Regions from separate parts of the Bradyrhizobium oligotrophicum S58 genome, predicted to be linked through region 1. Evidence: predicted binding sites of a transcription regulator. Region 1 holds the regulator's gene; each other region holds the start of a gene.
The links. The regulator LexA, encoded in region 1, represses DNA repair genes until DNA is damaged. The targets are predictions, from matches to a motif close to TGTTCNNNNTGTGTTCNG.

Region 1 (5,576 bases):
GCCTTGATGTTGGTGCAGCAAGGCAAGGGCTTCGCGGTCACACCGGTCCGGACGAGCGCAACCGACCGCCCGTGGTGGCCGGCTCCTGCCGAGGCCGGCGACTTCGAGACGACACTGACGCCGCGCCCGCCGGCGTCGCGCGTTCAGGACGCGACACCGCCGGAGACGGAGCAGGGTGCGGAGGATTGAGCGCCGGGGAGTTCGAACGTGCCGAGATGATACTCGCTGCGATCCGCTCCATCGAACGGCGAGGCCACCTCGACCAGCGTGAACGAGGCGGCGGGATATCGCTGCCAGATCGCAACGTCATCGGCCGTGACCGTCAGCCATCCGAACGCAAGCATGTAGCGGCCGGGCTCGGTGAGCCGGCCGGCCTTGTTCCAATCGATCTTGTCGACCACGATGAGAAACACCCCCGGCACACACAATGCCGGCCGAGGGATGTCGTTCCTGCAAGACGTCGTTCTCGCGTGATGCGATGCCATCCAGTTAATTCGACTGCCAAGTCCGACTGCCAAGTCCGACTGCCAAGTCCGACTGCCAAGTCCGACTGCCAAGTCCGAGCGCGAGGACTTCGCGTCGGCCTGCGCAAAGTCTCTCACCGCGGATCTCGTACGAACAGGTCTCTCACCAACGACAGAGACGCAGACGTCCAACCTGCAGGCGCTCAGGTGATGCTGATGCGGCGTATCGGCGTGGTCTCGCTTGTCGGACTCTCCTCGGCCATGCCGGGGCGGCGCTCGCCTGGCTGCTTGCTCACCGGCAATTGCAGCACGGTGACGCGCTGGCCTTCGCAGAGCTGGGTCACCAGCACGTGGCGGCCGTCGGCGAACTCGATGGCGTCGTGATGGCGATCGGGGACGTGCTTCTCGATGGTGTTGAACTTGGCGACGCGCTCGCGGATCGTCCGGGTCCAGAGCCAGCGGCTGTCGTAGCGGACGTCCTCGGCGAAGGCGAGCTCGGTGCCGGGCAGCATGCAGACCGCGACGTTGGGCTCGCTTTCGAGAGCGAAGCCGCGGGTCGCGGTGCCGCGGAACGTCATCGAGATCAGCGTCTCGCCGACTTTGGCTGGGCGGGACGCAACGGCATGGAGGCTGTAGTCACACATCGGATCGCTCCTCGTTGAGAGATAGCCGACCCACGCTCCCCCCGGACAGGCGCAGGCCTCTATCAGAGTGGACATCGACGGTGATGTTAGCGCGCGCTTCACGGCAATTCTGCGCTGATCTGCACCGCGTGTGCCTGCGCGCGATCACAAGCGTTTGAGCATGCCGCGCTGCACATCATGAGGTGCATTCGCGTCAAATCGACGAAGCCAGCGCTGACATGCTGCTACGCTGCAATCCGCACAGGGCTGCAAACACCGCCGATCTGCAACGACGACAGCTCGGTCGTTGCCGCATACCGCGCACGCCCGTGGTGAGGCGCGCGCTCAGTCACTGCGGTCAGTACTTGCGATAGAGGCCGACCAGCTTGCCCTGGATCTTCACCCGGTTGGGCGGCAGGATGCGCACCTCATAGGCGGTATTGGCCGGCTCCAGCGCGATCGACGCGCCGCGGCGGCGGAAGCGCTTCAACGTCGCCTCCTCGTCGTCGATCAGCGCCACCACGATGTCGCCGGTGTCGGCGGTCTCGTTGCGCTGGATCAGCGCCATGTCGCCGTCGAGGATGCCGGCATCGACCATCGAATCGCCGCGCACCTCGAGCGCGTAGTGATCACCGGAGCCGAGCATGTCGGCCGGCACGCTGATCGTATGGCTGCGCGTCTGCAGCGCCTCGATCGGGGTACCCGCGGCGATGCGGCCCATCACCGGCACCGCGACCGGGCGCTCGCCATCGTCGAGCGCCGGCGTCGAGCTGCGCACCTTGCCGAGATTGCCCTCGATCACCGACGGCGTGAAGCCGCGGCGGTTGTTGGCGGCCTGCGACAGCTCGGGCAGCTTGATCACCTCGATCGCGCGGGCCCGGTTCGGCAGGCGGCGGATGAAGCCGCGTTCTTCCAGCGCGGTGATCAGGCGGTGAATGCCGGACTTCGAGCGCAGGTCGAGCGCATCCTTCATCTCGTCGAAGGACGGCGGCACGCCGGCTTCCTTGAGCCGTTCGTTGATGAACCGCAGAAGTTCGTACTGTTTGCGCGTCAGCATCTCGTCCTGGTCCCCAGTTTGTCGTCGTCCAAATCCGAGAGCTCCGAATCCGTGAAGAGATTCCGGGAGCGCAGGGCAATCGGACGATCGGTAATTCGCGGCGCCCGCAACATACTAAAAACAAATCATGAACGGACACTATCTGTTCGATGTGTGTTCCGCAATCCTAAAAATATGATGAATGGTCCGGGCTTTGCCGGGGGGAGCTGCTCGCTCGGCGCTCACTCGGGCAGGCGCAGGATCTCACACGGGCTGCCGGCGGGCGCCTTCGGCGCAAAGGCCGGCCGGATCACCAGAGCCTGCGACAGCGCGAGATTCCCGAGCAGCGACGAATCCTGCTGCGTCACCGGCGTTGCGATCAGCGCACCATCTGCGCGCTCATCGAGCCGGGCACGCAGATAGTCCTCGCGCGAGTCGTTGGGCCCGAGCTCGCGGCCGAGCAGGGCGGTCTCGCGCGGCATCCGAGCTTCGTCGCGGCCGAGCAGGCGCCGAATCAGCGGCACCAGGAACAGGATCGCGCAGACATAGGACGACACCGGATTGCCGGGCAGGCCGATCACCCTGACGCCGCCGAGTCGGCCGTGCATCATCGGCTTGCCCGGCCGCATCGCGATCTTCCAGAACGCCATCTCGACGCCCTCGGCCTCCAGCGCCTGCTTGACCAGGTCGTGATCGCCGACCGAGGCGCCGCCGGTGGTGACGAGGATGTCGGCCTGGGCCTCGCGCGCCCGGCGGATGCCGGCCACGGTGGCCTCCAGCGTGTCCGCGGCGATGCCGAGGTCGACCGGCGTGGCGCCTTCGCTGCGCACCAGCGCGCGCAGCGCATAGCCGTTGGAATAGACGATCTGGCCCGGCCCGGGCGTCGATCCCGGCATCACCAGCTCGTCCCCGGTGGCGAGCAGCGCCACCTTCGGCCGCCGCCGCACCGGCAGCACCGGATGATTCATGCTCGCGGCCAGCGACAAATCGCGGTCGCTGAGCCGGCGGCCCTGCTTGAGCAGCACCATGCCTTCGTGGAAGTCGACGCCGGCGGGACGGATATGCCGGCCCTTGATCGCTGCCTCGGTCATCACGACGTGGCTGCCGTCGGCGACCGTGTTCTCCTGGATGACGACCGTATCGGCGCCCGCCGGCACGACGCCGCCGGTGAAGATGCGCGCCGCCTCGCCGGCCCCCACGGTGCGGTGGAAGGGCCGCCCTGCCGCGACCTCGCCGATCACCTTCAGCCGCGCCTGCGCCTTGTCCGCATCGGCCGCGCGCACGGCATAGCCATCCATCGCCGACATCGCCTCGGGCGGCTGCGTCCGCAGCGCCGCGAGGTCGCGCGCCAGCACCCGGTGAAAAGCCTCGTCCAGCGCCACCAGCTCCTCGGCCAGCGGCTCGGCGCCGGCGAGAACCGCGGATAACGCATCGGACACCGGCATCAGGGCCATGGGAGTTCCTTCGGACGGAGGCGGGTGCGCCTCGCAGGAGTCGCGTTCTATCGAACGCGCACCGCGCGGCCAAGGGCCCCAGGCGAGACCCGCATCGCCTCGCTATTCGGCTGCGACGCGACAGGCAGCGCGCTCGGTCGCGTGCAGGATATCGGCGATCGTGTTTCGCAGCCAGACCGAGGCCGCATCACGATCGAGCTGCAGCGGCCAGACCATCGAAACCGCCGGCAGCCGCAGCTTCAACGGGGTGGGACAGAGCGTCAGCCCGAAGCGCGGCCCGTAGAGCCTCGCCATCCGAGTCGGGATCGTCGTGATCACCGGTGAGGCGGCCACGGTGGCGAGCACGCTCAGGAATTCCGAAGAGGCCGACACGACGTTGAGCTCCGTCTCGATCTCATCCAGCGCCGCCTCCAGGCAGCCCTGCAGGCTGTTTGTCAGCGTCACCAGCGCGTGCGGAAGCGACAGGTAGTCGGCCAGGCTGATCGGCGTCTTCAGCGCGATGTGCTTGGGATTGTAGACGCAGCTCAGCGCCTGCTCGAACAGGAACTGGGATCTGTGCCGCTGTGCGACCGCCTCGAAGCAGCCGACCGCGACATCCAGCGCACCCTCGTCGAGCAGCCGGTGCGCCTCGTTGCGCTCCGTCGGTCGGCTGAGAAGCCGCAAGCCGGGCGCCGAGCGGCGCAGCACCGCCGTGAGTTCGGGGATCAGCAGCAGCTCCACTTCGCTGGAAAATCCCAATCGGACGGTACGCTGCTCCGTCGCCGGGTCGAACTCCGGTGTGGCGTGCAACGCGGCCTGCATCTGTCCCAGCGCAGCACGAACCGGCCCGGCAAGCACCGCGGCGCGTGGCGTCGGCTGCATCACGGTGCCGACGCGGACGAACAGCTCATCCTGCAGCAGTACGCGAAGCGTCGACAGCGAATGGCTCATCGCCGGCTGCCCCACCTTGAGGCGCGCGGCGGCGCGCGTGACGCTGCGTTCCTGCATCAGCGCGTCGAACGCGACCAGCAGGTTGAGGTCGAAGGAGCGAAGATCGAAGTGGTCGATGGACTGCATGAGTTGGATCGATTTGAGGAATGTAAGACCTAGTCCTAGATCTCGACCCAGACAAGATCATCGTCGGATCGAGGCAGCAAGCATGCAAGACAGCACGACCCATCGCGTCGGGGACGCCACCATCACCAAGATCTTCGAGATCGGCCTCGATGCCGTCGAAGGTGAGTTTCTCTTCCCCAGCATCGACCCCGCCAGCATCGCGCGGGAGCGCGGCCGGTTTGGGCCTGGATCAGTCGATCCGCGGACCGGCGCGTTGCGCCTGAGCATCCATAGCTGGCTGGTGCAGACGCCGGAGCGAGTGGTCCTTATCGATACAGCGACAGGAAACGACAAGGAGCGGCCCGGCGCGGCAGTTCTGCATCGCTTGAACGAGCCGTTTCTCGATCGGCTGCGGGCCGCGGGCGTTGCCCCTGACGATGTCGACCTTGTCCTGATGACGCACCTGCACGCCGATCACGTCGGCTGGAATACCTCTCTCGCCGGTGACCGCTGGGTGCCGGTCTTTCCCAACGCCCTCCACGTCTTCTCCGGTCGCGAGCTCGCTTATCTCGCAGCATTGTCGGCTGGCGATGGTTCGGATGCCGCCATCAGAGATGCGGCCAGGCTGGGTCCCATGCTGCATCCGCCGTTGCCCGGGGTCTACGAAGATAGCGTGCGGCCGGTCGTCCAGGCAGGCTTGGCGCGGCAGGTCGTGGTGGACGGTTCGGAGGTCGCCGACGGCTTCCGCTTCCTGCCGAGCCCCGGTCACAGCATCGATCACGCCTGCATCAGCTTCACCTCGCGCGGTGAGCGCGCCTTGTTCTGGGGCGACGTGATGCATCATCCGTTGCAGGTCGCGCGTCCCGACTGGAACTCGGTCTACTGCGAATTTCCGCAGGCGGCGCTGACGTCACGCCGATGGGCGATGGAACATGCCGCGGAGACCGGCGCTCTCGTCTTCACG
Region 2 (5,576 bases), 3.8 Mb from region 1:
TTGGCGCGGTTGGCGGCATTGGCCTGGTCGCGCGCATCGGCGAGCGCGCGCTCGGTCTCGGTGCGGCCGGTGACGTCGCGGCCGACACATTGCAGCACGGCCGGCTGCCCGGCATCCGCGCGCACCAGCGCCTCGCGCCAGGCGATCCAGCGCGGCCCGATCGCGCTGTCGATGCACTGGTCGTGGACGCGGGTGCCGCTCGGCTCGAGCGCGCTGTCGCCCTGCTCGATCAGCTCGAAGGCGAATTGACTGCCGAGCAGGTTCTCGCGATCCAGCCCCGCCATCTCGCAATAGGCGTCGTTGACGAAGACGATGGCGCCGTTGCTCGCGCGCATCACGATCAGGTCGCCCTGCTGCTCGAACAGATTGCGCGCGCGCTGCTCGGCTTCCTGCAGCTCCCAGTTCCGGTCCGCCAGCACCTCGTTGTGAAGCGCGACCTTGTGCAGCTTCTTGGCGAGGAAGCGCAGCCGCATGCTGAGCGTGGCCAGCCCGACGCAGGCGAGCGCGAACAGGAAGCTGGCGCCGATCGCGAAGGTGTGCGGGTTGTAGCCGGATTTCTCGGCCATGCTGGCCTTGATGAAGCCGTACGCGCCGCCGAAGCCGGCGGAGAAGATCATCAGCGAGCGCAGGATCGTGAAGACGAGGTGATGACGGCGCATGAACCGGCGCAGACGTAATCTGATGCGAAGAAGCCGTCCCATCTCGATCACCCCTGATGCCTTCGATCCCGTGTCATGGCCGCCCGCACCATGCGGCGTCGGTATTGCTGAGACTTTGAAAGGTCATGCACGCGCGTTGCCGCCGTGCAGAGATGGTGAACCGGGCGTTAGCCCGGCTCACAACAGCGGATTGGCCGGTGATGCCGCGTGGTTGCGGGCCGTGAGGCGGCTGGAGCGCACGTAGATGCGATAGTCGGCAGTGCCATCGCCCGCTTTGTCCCTCGCCAGGTAGATCAGCGGTGCACTCGCGAGCGGATCGGCAGTGAGCCCGACGGCATCGGTCGCAGCCGTCATGCCGCAATCCCTGGCCTCCGTGACGGGCGCATCGTCGACCACGACGAAATCGGCCGTCCCCGGATCGTCGGCCAGCGCCACGCGTACGGTGGCGAGCGCGGGATCATCGGTGAAATCGACATGGAGATCGGCGTGAAACGGCGCCGAGCCGAGCGCGAGGGTGTCGGCACCGACGGCAATGCAGGGCTGGGGAGAGGGCGCCAATTCGATCTTGGCAATGACCGCGGCCGCGATCAGCGGCACGGCCGAGACGAGGACCTTGAAACGCAACATGACACGCACCGACGCGGAAGGCCTGATGACAAAACGCGGGGCCTTATGGTTGTCGGAGCGTAAAGAGAAGTCGTTACCAGAGTGTTGAAGGGGAGGGCGCGCCTTTACGCCGCATGCCGATTGTCCTCCGCCAGCGCGCGGTACGACAGCGCCTCCGCCAGATGCAGCCGGCCGATGGTCTCGGTGTGGTCGAGATCGGCGAGCGTGCGGGCGACGCGCAGCACGCGGTGATAGCCGCGGGCGGACAGCCGCATGGTCTCGGCGGCCTCGCGCAGCAGCTTCTGGCCGGGCGCGTCGAGCTTGGCGATCTCGTCGAGCACGGCGGCGGGCGCCTCGGCATTGGTCCGGACCTGCGGCAGGCCGGCTTTGGCGTAGCGGGCGCGCTGCAGGTCGCGCGCGGTGGCGACGCGGGCAGCAACCTCGGCGGAGCCTTCCTTGGACGGCGGCAGGATCAGGTCGGCGGCGGTGACGGCGGGCACCTCGATGCGCAGGTCGATGCGGTCCATCAGCGGGCCCGAGATCCGCATCTGGTAGTCCGCCGTGCAGCGGTCGATGCGGCCGCGCTTGCAGGCATAGCCGGGCTCGAACGCCTTGCCGCAGCGGCACGGATTCATCGCCGCGACCAGCATGAAGCGGGCAGGGTAGGTGACGCGGTGGTTGGCGCGCGAGATCGAGACCTCGCCATTCTCCAGCGGCTGGCGCAGCGAATCGAGCACGCGCGGGTCGAACTCCGGCAGCTCGTCGAGAAACAGCACGCCCTGATGCGCCAGCGAGATCTCGCCGGGCCGGGCGCGCAGGCCGCCGCCGGTCAGCGCCGCCATGCTGGCCGAGTGATGCGGGCTGCGAAACGGCCGTCTGTTCGTCAGCGCCCCGCCTTCGATCTCGCCGGCGACCGAGGCGATCATCGAGACTTCCAACAGCTCCGCCGGCGACAGCGGCGGCAGGATCGAGGGCAGCCGCGCCGCCAGCATCGACTTGCCGGCGCCGGGCGAGCCGATCATCAGCAGATGATGCCCGCCGGCGGCGGCGATCTCGAGCGCGCGCTTGCCGCTCTCCTGGCCCTTGATGTCGCGCAGGTCGAGCAGGCTCGCGGGCGCCTCCTGGATTTTCGGTTGCGGCCGCGACAGCACCTGCGTGCCCTTGAAATGATTGGCGATTTGGATCAGCGAGGTCGCCGCGATGATCTGCAGCTCGGGGCTGGCCCATGCCGCTTCGGCGCCGCAGGCGGCCGGGCAGATCAGGCCTTCCTCGCGCGAATTGGCGCCGATCGCGGCCGGCAGCACGCCGGCGACCGGCGCGATCGAGCCGTCGAGCCCGAGCTCGCCGAGCACGGTGAAGCCGCTGAGCGCATCCGGCGGGATGGCGCCGATGGCGGCCATCAGGCCGAGCGCGATCGGCAGGTCGTAGTGGCTGCCTTCCTTCGGGACGTCGGCTGGCGCCAGGTTGACGGTGATGCGCCGTGCCGGCAGCGCCAGCCCTGACGCGATCAGCGCCGAGCGCACCCGCTCGCGTGCCTCCGACACCGCCTTGTCCGGGAGACCAACGATCGCGAACGCCGGCAGGCCGGGCGCGACCTGGACCTGGACGTCGACCGCGCGGGCCTCGATCCCTTCAAAGGCGACGGTAGAAACGCGCTGGACCATGGTGCCCCTCCCGCTGGCGAAGCTAGCGGAAGCGGGCTCCATCCGCAAGAACAATACAGGAACATGCCGCCGCCGGCGCGAGGCGCAATCCATTAACGACGGTCCGCGTCCGCCGTCGGACCCGCCCCTGAGCTTAACGCCCCTTTAGGCCGGTGTTCGCATTCTTCCGGAAATCATGATCGACACGCGCCCCGTCAGAACCGAAGGGACGCCGCCAACGAGAGACGTGCGATGCCCCCAGCGCCTTCGGCCGCTCCCACCGTCAAGACGCCCGCCGCCGAGGCGAGGACGGTGTCCGAGCTTGCCACCGACATGCTGCGCCGGACCACGAGCCTGTTCCTGGCTGGTCCGCGGCCGGCGTCCGACGAGCAGCTCGATCTCTATGACCAGATGTTCGCGCGGCTGATGCCGCAGGTCGCGACCGAGGTGCTGGCCGAGTTCAGCGCGGCCTTGGCCCGTGTCGAGCGTGCGCCCTACGGGACCGCGCGACTGCTCGCCGTCCATCCAGAATTGCGTGTCGCCGGGCCGATGCTGGCCAAGGCCTTGGTGCTGACCGAGCGCGATTGCGCCGAGTTCATCCGGAGCGGCAGTCCGGGGCATCTCGTTGCGCTCGCCAGCCGCCGGGGAATCGGCGAGACCCTGACGACGCTGCTGATTGCGCGCGGCTTCCCCGCCGTGCGCATGGCGCTGGTGCAGAACCTCTCCGCGCGCCTGTCCGAGGACGGCTACCGCAGCCTGTTCAAGATCGCCGAGCGCGACGAGGATCTCGCCGAAAAGCTCGCGCTGCGCACCGATCTGCCGGCGAAGCTCTCGCGCGCTTTCGTCGCCGCCGCCAGCGAAGGCGCCCGCGCCCGCTTCATCAAGGCGGCGCCGCCGGCGACCCGCGCCACCCTGCAGGCGACGCCGACGCGGTCGTCCGGCGCCGCCATGCGCGCGATGTGGGACTATCAGCAGGTCAAGACCGAGGTCGCCGCGCTCAATCGCACCGGCAAGCTCGGCGATTCCGCGGTCAACCGCTTCTGCGTCACCGGTGAATTCCCTTCCGTGATCGCGGCGCTGGCGCTGCTCTGCGTCGTCTCCATCGAAACCATCGAATCGCTGATGGACGACGATCGGCTGAGCGATCTGCTGCTGGCCTGCAAGGCGGCCCGGCTGAGCTGGGCGACGACCGCCATGATCCTGCGCGGCCGTCCCGGCTGCGACGCGATCCCGGCGGACGACGTCGAGGAGGCGCGCAAACGCTTCGAGAAGCTCGCGCTGTCGGAAGCGCAATGGAAGGTCCGCGGGCTCGAATCGAGCTGAGCGCGGGGAGGGCCGTCAGCCCGGCGGCGTGCCGTAGTTCGTGAAGTCGATCTTGAACATCGCCGGATCGAGCTTCTTGGTCGTATCGAGATTGTAGACCGCGATCGTGGTGTCGTAGCCCTGCGGGTCGGTCACGGTCCACTGCTTGAGCTGGCCGTCCTTGGCGCCGAGCATCAGCATCAGCCGGCTGGTGCCGATCAGCGCCTGCTTCTCCTCGATCGTGATCGTGACGTAGAGGTCGTCGGCCGCGACCGCGATCACGTTGGTGTCCTTGAGCAGGTCGATGCGGTCCGACAGCAGGTAGCGCAGCGGCGTCTGCGACAGCGGATAGACGTCCTGGGTGGCGAGCTTGCGGTCGCGCACGACCAGCGAGGAGCCGTCGGCGATGATGTCGATCGGCGTCGGCGGTTCATATTCGAAGCGCACCTTGCCCGGCTTCTGGATGTAGAAATCGCCCTTGGTCTTGCTGCCGTCGGGACCAACCTGGACGAAGTTTCCAACCAGCGTCTGCAGTGACGACAGATAGGCGCTGACCTTGGCGGCCTGCGCCTTCTGGTTGGCGTCGAACGAGGTGAAGATGCTCGCCGGCACGTTGCGCCGGGGATCGGGAATGATCGGATTGGGCGGCACGGTCTGGGTCGTCGCCGCGCTCTGGCCGCGCTGCTCGGAGGCGCTGAGCTGGGCGCCGCCTTTCGGTGCTGATTTGGCAGACGGCGTGGTCTGGGCGGCAGCGTGGCTGGCGGCAACCGTCAGCGCGCAGGCCGTCACGGCGCATGCCGCCATCCAGGCTGACATGCGGCGCCCGTGCGGGGCCGCGGAAGGTGAAATGGGGCTGTTCAACAAGGGGCTTTTCAAAACGACGTCCTGAGTTTTACGCGTTTCTATCTCGGTTCGGTCGGGCGGCGTGATCGTAATTGCGTGAAGATACGACACGGAAACGGCAGATCTGGGACCAAGCGGGCGGTCAGAACCCGCCTTCTTCCTCGGGCACCAGGATCTCGCGCTTGCCGGCGTGGTTGGCCTGGCCGACGATGCCTTCCTGTTCCATCCGCTCCATCAGCGAAGCAGCCTTGTTATAGCCGATCTGCAGCCGCCGTTGAATGTAGCTGGTGGACGCCTTGCGGTCGCGTTTGACCACGGCAACCGCCTGGGAGAACAGGTCGTCGCCACCGCCGCCACCCCCCATGCCGGTGGCGTCGAATACGGCGCCGTCCTCCTCGCTCGGTTCCTCGGCGGTGACCGCCTCGAGATATTCCGGCGAGCCCTGCGCCTTGAGATGACGGACGACCTTTTCGACCTCCTCGTCGGAGCAGAACGGACCGTGGACGCGGCTGATGCGGCCGCC
Region 3 (5,576 bases), 590 kb from region 1:
TCGCAGCCGCCACATCCGCGTCGGCAGCCGACATGGCAGCGCGGCCTTACACCAAGGCGCCGCCGATGATTGCCACGATCAACGACTGGAGTGGCTTCTACCTCGGTATCAACGGCGGCTATGGATCGAGCCGCAACTGCTGGACGCTCGCGGACGGCCGCGCCGAAGGTTGCCACAACGCAACCGGCGGCACCGTCGGCGGACAGTTCGGCTATCGCTGGCAGATGAATTCGGTCGTGTTCGGCCTGGAGGCGCAGGGCAACTGGGCCGATCTGACCGGCAACAATATTACGCCCCTTTTCGCGCCGGATAGGAATCGCAGCAAGATCACCGCCTTTGGCCTATTCACCGGCCAGATCGGCTATTCCTTCGACAACGTCCTGCTCTACGCCAAGGGCGGCGCGGCCGTCACCGACACCAAGTACGAGATCTTTTCCGGCGTGATCAACACCGTGCTGGCCACCACGACCGTGCACAAGTGGGGCGCATCCGTCGGCGCTGGGGTCGAATACGCCTTTGCGCCGAACTGGTCGGTGGGCTTCGAATACGACCACCTGTTCATGGGCAACACGAACGTCCCGTTCCGCGGCGCCGTATTCGCCCAGACCGACAATATCAAGCAGGACGTCGACCTGTTCACCGCCCGCCTGAACTATCGTTTCGGTGGCCCGGTCATCGCCAAATACTGACCAGTTCCACAACCCGAACATTCAAAGGCCGGCGCAAGCCGGCCTTTTTTGTTGCGCTGCGGACACTGTTGGCTTTGCGTGACAGGCGGAACCCAAGCATTTGAGCGACAAAGGCTTTCTGCCGTTGCCCGTAGATCCCCGGTTTCGTCGCGGGTGTGGCTTTGAGGTGACGGCAATCTGCGCGGAACCGGGCTATAGGGGGACCGTCAACTTGAACGGGTGAGTCTGTTTCGTGCGTAAGAACTTCGGTGCGACGCGGACTGCTAGGACTAAACTGGAGAGAAGAAGAATGAAGAAGATCCTGCTTGCGACCGTGGCCCTGGCCGCCTTGGCCGCTCCCGCTGCCGCTGCCGATCTTGCTGCGCGTCCCTACACCAAGGCGCCGGTTGCCGCGCCGCTCCCGACCTGGGCCGGTTTCTACATCGGCGCCATGGGCGGTTATGCCACGGTTGAAGACAACGGTCCGGACGGCGGCCTCGCCGGCGGCACCATCGGCTACAACTGGCAGCAGGGCGCTCTCGTGTTCGGTCTCGAGGCGGACGCCGCCTGGGCGAGCATCAAGAGCGGCGAAGGCGTGATCCCGGGCTTCCTGGGCACCTTCAACACCAAGATTCAGGACACCGGCAGCGTTCGTGGCCGCATCGGCTACGCCTTCGGTCCGACCCTGATGTACGCCACCGGTGGTTACGCCTGGGCTGAGAACAAGCTGACCAACACGTTCCTCGGCGCCTCGGTTTCCGACACCAAGTTCCACAGCGGCTGGACCGTTGGTGCTGGCCTCGAATACATGTTCGCGCCGCAGTGGTCGCTGAAGGGTGAATACCTGTACAAGAGCCTCGGCAGCGAGAACTACTTCGTGAACAACATCGCCTCGGGCACCCTGAACCTGCACTCGGTTCAGGTCGGCGTGAACTACCACTTCTAAGATCGACGCCTCCGGGCCAACGCACACAGCCTCCGCTCTGCCAGAGCGGAGGCTTTTTCTTTGCGGAATCAAGCAGGCTGCATCGCGGAACCAGTCGCCCTCCTGCCATTCGCTGCCATTCCCCGAACGCATTGTTGATGATTCGCTGACGGCACTGGAAATCCGCGCCCGTTCTTCCTACGTTCCGACGATACCTTTCCCCTCTGGCGTCCGATGGCCGGCTTCCGGCAGAACGCGCCTGTAACGATGGCGTGATGCCGCGCCGTGGGACGATCGTCATGGATGAAGTGATCAAGGCCAAGCAGCGCGCGCAAGCCAATTCGTCGAGCCTGCGGGCCATCACCATCCGCGGCGCCCGCGAGCACAATCTCAAGAACATCGACGTCGAGATCCCACGCGACCGGCTGGTCGTGTTCACCGGGCTCTCCGGCTCCGGCAAATCCTCGCTCGCCTTCGACACGATCTATGCAGAGGGCCAGCGCCGCTACGTCGAATCGCTGTCGGCGTACGCGCGCCAGTTCCTGGAGATGATGCAGAAGCCGGACGTCGACCAGATCGACGGCCTGTCGCCGGCGATCTCGATCGAGCAGAAGACGACCTCGAAGAACCCGCGCTCGACCGTCGGCACCGTCACCGAGATCTACGACTACATGCGCCTGTTGTGGGCGCGCGTCGGCGTGCCCTACTCGCCGGCCACGGGGCTGCCGATCGAGAGCCAGACCGTGTCGCAGATGGTCGACCGCGTGCTGGCGATGACCGAGGGCACCCGCCTCTATCTGCTGGCGCCGGTCGTGCGCGGCCGCAAGGGCGAGTACAAGAAAGAGCTCGCCGAATACCTCAAGAAGGGCTTTCAGCGCGTCAAGATCGACGGCACCTTCCATGAGCTCGCCGAGGCGCCCACCCTCGACAAGAAATTCCCGCACGACATCGACGTCGTCGTCGACCGCATCGTCGTGCGCTCCGACATCGGCCAGCGCCTCGCGGAGAGCTTCGAGACCGCGCTGAAGCTCGCCGAGGGGCTCGCCGTGATCGAGTTTGCCGATGCTCCCGCTTCCGCCGCGCCAGCGGAGGAGAAAGAGAAGAAGAAGACCGCAAAGATCCACGACAAGAGCGGGCCCGAGCGAATCCTGTTCTCGGAGAAATTCGCCTGCCCTGTCTCCGGCTTCACCATTCCCGAGATCGAGCCGCGGCTGTTCTCGTTCAACAACCCCTATGGCGCCTGTCCGGAATGCGGCGGGCTCGGCGTCGAGCAGCATGTCGACGCCGACCTCGTCATCCCCGACAAGGACGCCACGCTACGCAAGGGCGCGATCGCGCCCTGGGCCAAGTCGTCCTCGCCCTATTATTTGCAGACGCTGACCGCGCTCGGCAAGTTCTACAAGTTCACCCTGGACACCAAGTGGAAGGACCTGCCGAAGAAGACGCAGAACGCGCTGCTGCACGGCTCCGGCGACGACGAGATCAAGTTCACCTATGAGGACGGCGTCCGCGCCTACGACACCAAGAAGCCGTTCGAGGGCGTCATCACCAACATCGAGCGCCGCTTCCGCGAGACCGAGAGCGAATGGGCGCGCGAGGAGCTCGGCAAGTATTTCAACGACGTGCCCTGCGCCGGCTGCAAGGGCTTCCGGCTGAAGCCCGAGGCGCTGTGCGTCAAGGTCGCCGGCAAGCACATCGGCGAGATCTCTGATCTCAGCGTCAAGGCCGCCGGCGAATGGTTCGCCGAGGTGCCGAAGCAGCTCAATGCGCAGCAGACGGAGATCGCCACGCGCATCCTGAAGGAGATTCGTGACCGCCTGACCTTCCTGCTCGATGTCGGCCTGAACTACCTGACCCTGGCGCGCTCCTCCGGCACCCTCTCCGGCGGCGAGAGCCAGCGCATCCGCCTGGCCTCGCAGATCGGCTCGGGTCTCACGGGCGTGCTCTATGTGCTCGACGAGCCGTCGATCGGCTTGCACCAGCGCGACAACGCCCGCCTGCTCGATACCCTGAAGCGGCTGCGCGACCTCGGCAACACCGTGATCGTGGTCGAACATGACGAGGATGCCATTCGGCTGGCCGACTACGTGCTCGACATCGGCCCCGGCGCCGGCACCCATGGCGGCCACATCGTCGCCGAGGGCACGCCGGCCGAGATCATGCGCAATCCGGCCTCGCTGACCGGCAAATATCTCACCGGCGAGCTCGAGGTCGAGGTCCCGGAGCGGCGGCCGCCGAACCATCGCCGCACCATCAAGGTCGTCAACGCCCGTGGCAACAATCTCAAGAACGTCTCGGCCGAGATTCCGCTCGGCCTGTTCACGGCGATCACCGGCGTCTCCGGCGGCGGCAAGTCGACGCTGCTGATCGACACGCTCTACAAGGCGATCGCGCGCAAGCTCAACGGCGCCAGCGAAGGCGCCGCACCGCACGACCGCATCGAGGGCCTCGAGCATATCGACAAGATCATCGACATCGACCAGTCGCCGATCGGCCGCACCCCGCGCTCCAACCCCGCGACCTATACCGGCGCGTTCACGCCGATCCGCGAATGGTTCGCCGGCCTGCCCGAATCCAAGGCGCGCGGCTATGAGCCCGGCCGGTTCTCGTTCAACGTAAAGGGCGGCCGCTGCGAGGCCTGCCAGGGCGACGGCGTCATCAAGATCGAGATGCACTTCCTGCCCGACGTCTACGTCACCTGCGACGTCTGCAAGGGCAAGCGCTACAACCGCGAGACGCTCGACGTGCTGTTCAAGGGCAAGTCGATCGCCGACGTGCTCGACATGACCGTCGAGGAGGCCGCCGAGTTCTTCAAGGCGGTGCCGCGCGTGCGCGACACCTTCGAGACCCTGCGCCGCGTCGGCCTCGACTACATCCATGTCGGACAGCAGGCCACCACGCTCTCCGGCGGCGAGGCGCAGCGTGTCAAGCTCGCCAAGGAGCTGTCCAAGCGCGCCACGGGGCGCACGCTCTACATCCTGGACGAGCCGACCACCGGCCTGCACTTCCACGACGTCAAGAAGCTGCTGGAGGTGCTGCACGAGCTGGTCGCGCAGGGCAACACGGTCGTGGTCATCGAGCACAATCTCGAGGTCATCAAGACCGCCGACTGGGTCATCGACCTCGGCCCCGAAGGCGGCGACGGCGGCGGCGAGATCGTCGCCTGGGGCCCGCCGGAGGACATCGTCAAGGCCCCGCGCAGCTACACGGGCCAGTTCCTGAAGCCGGTGCTGGAGAAGTCCGCCAAGCCGAAGAAGCGCACCCGCGGCGCGGCCAGCGAGGCGGCGGAGTAACATTGTAGCCCGGATGAGCGCAGCGATATCCGGGTTCACCACCAACTTTGGCGACGATCCCGGATATCGCTGCGCTCATCCGGGCTACGCGGCTCTTTCGTTCGTAATTCTCGAGCGACAAACAACACGGACAGCTCGCCGGTTCCGCGGCTCACGCCAGGAACTGTGCGACACAACGCACCGCTCACTTGTCCGCGAGCCGGTGATCCGCCGAGCCACTGCTGCAGACGTGGCGTGCATTCAAGACATGGCAAACCCGCCGCTCGGGTGCGAGCGACGGGTTTGATCGACTCACGCGATCCGCGTGACGGCAATTACCACTGCCGATAGACGCCGGTCAGCGTACCGTTATTGTTGCCCTGCGGGCCGACATCGCCTTGGGTCGAGCTCGGGGTGGGATGATTGGTGCCGTTGTAGCCGCGGCCCCAGGTCACCGGGCCCGGCCTGTACATCGGCGACGGCGCGGCGTCATAGACAGGCTCGGAATCGTAAGCCTGCGCCGGCGGCACCCAGGCCATCGAGTCGCCATAGCGGGCATAGCCCTGCGCGGATGCGGCGGCGGTGCCGAGCACCAGCGTTGCGGCAGTCAGCGCTGCCATCTTGATCGTGCGTTGCATGGGAGTCTCCTTGCTTCTGTGCGGGGTCAACCACCGCACTGCGGCAACCGTTCCTGCAACGCACGCTCACAAT

Region 2: the regulator LexA is predicted to act here: its motif matches at 2,976-2,993, upstream of S58_RS01165 (YifB family Mg chelatase-like AAA ATPase).
Region 3: the regulator LexA is predicted to act here: its motif matches at 1,784-1,801, upstream of uvrA (excinuclease ABC subunit UvrA).

Annotation. Positions count from the first base shown of each region.
Region 1 covers NC_020453.1:4,010,731-4,016,306, forward strand. The annotation lists partial or broken gene S58_RS17165 (ComEC/Rec2 family competence protein) at 1-189, shown strand, start outside; gene S58_RS17170 (hypothetical protein) at 144-401, opposite strand; gene S58_RS17175 (hypothetical protein) at 668-1,108, opposite strand; gene lexA (transcriptional repressor LexA) at 1,446-2,144, opposite strand; gene S58_RS17185 (molybdopterin molybdotransferase MoeA) at 2,366-3,577, opposite strand; gene S58_RS17190 (LysR family transcriptional regulator) at 3,680-4,633, opposite strand; gene S58_RS17195 (MBL fold metallo-hydrolase) at 4,716-5,576, shown strand, end outside.
Region 2 covers NC_020453.1:241,101-246,676, forward strand. The annotation lists gene S58_RS01155 (ATP-binding protein) at 1-701, opposite strand, end outside; gene S58_RS01160 (hypothetical protein) at 837-1,286, opposite strand; gene S58_RS01165 (YifB family Mg chelatase-like AAA ATPase) at 1,391-2,929, opposite strand; gene S58_RS01170 (DUF2336 domain-containing protein) at 3,161-4,231, shown strand; gene S58_RS01175 (outer membrane lipoprotein carrier protein LolA) at 4,247-5,026, opposite strand; gene S58_RS01180 (DNA translocase FtsK) at 5,196-5,576, opposite strand, start outside.
Region 3 covers NC_020453.1:4,599,305-4,604,880, forward strand. The annotation lists gene S58_RS19705 (outer membrane protein) at 1-689, shown strand, start outside; gene S58_RS19710 (outer membrane protein) at 979-1,614, shown strand; gene uvrA (excinuclease ABC subunit UvrA) at 1,893-4,886, shown strand; gene S58_RS19720 (hypothetical protein) at 5,201-5,503, opposite strand.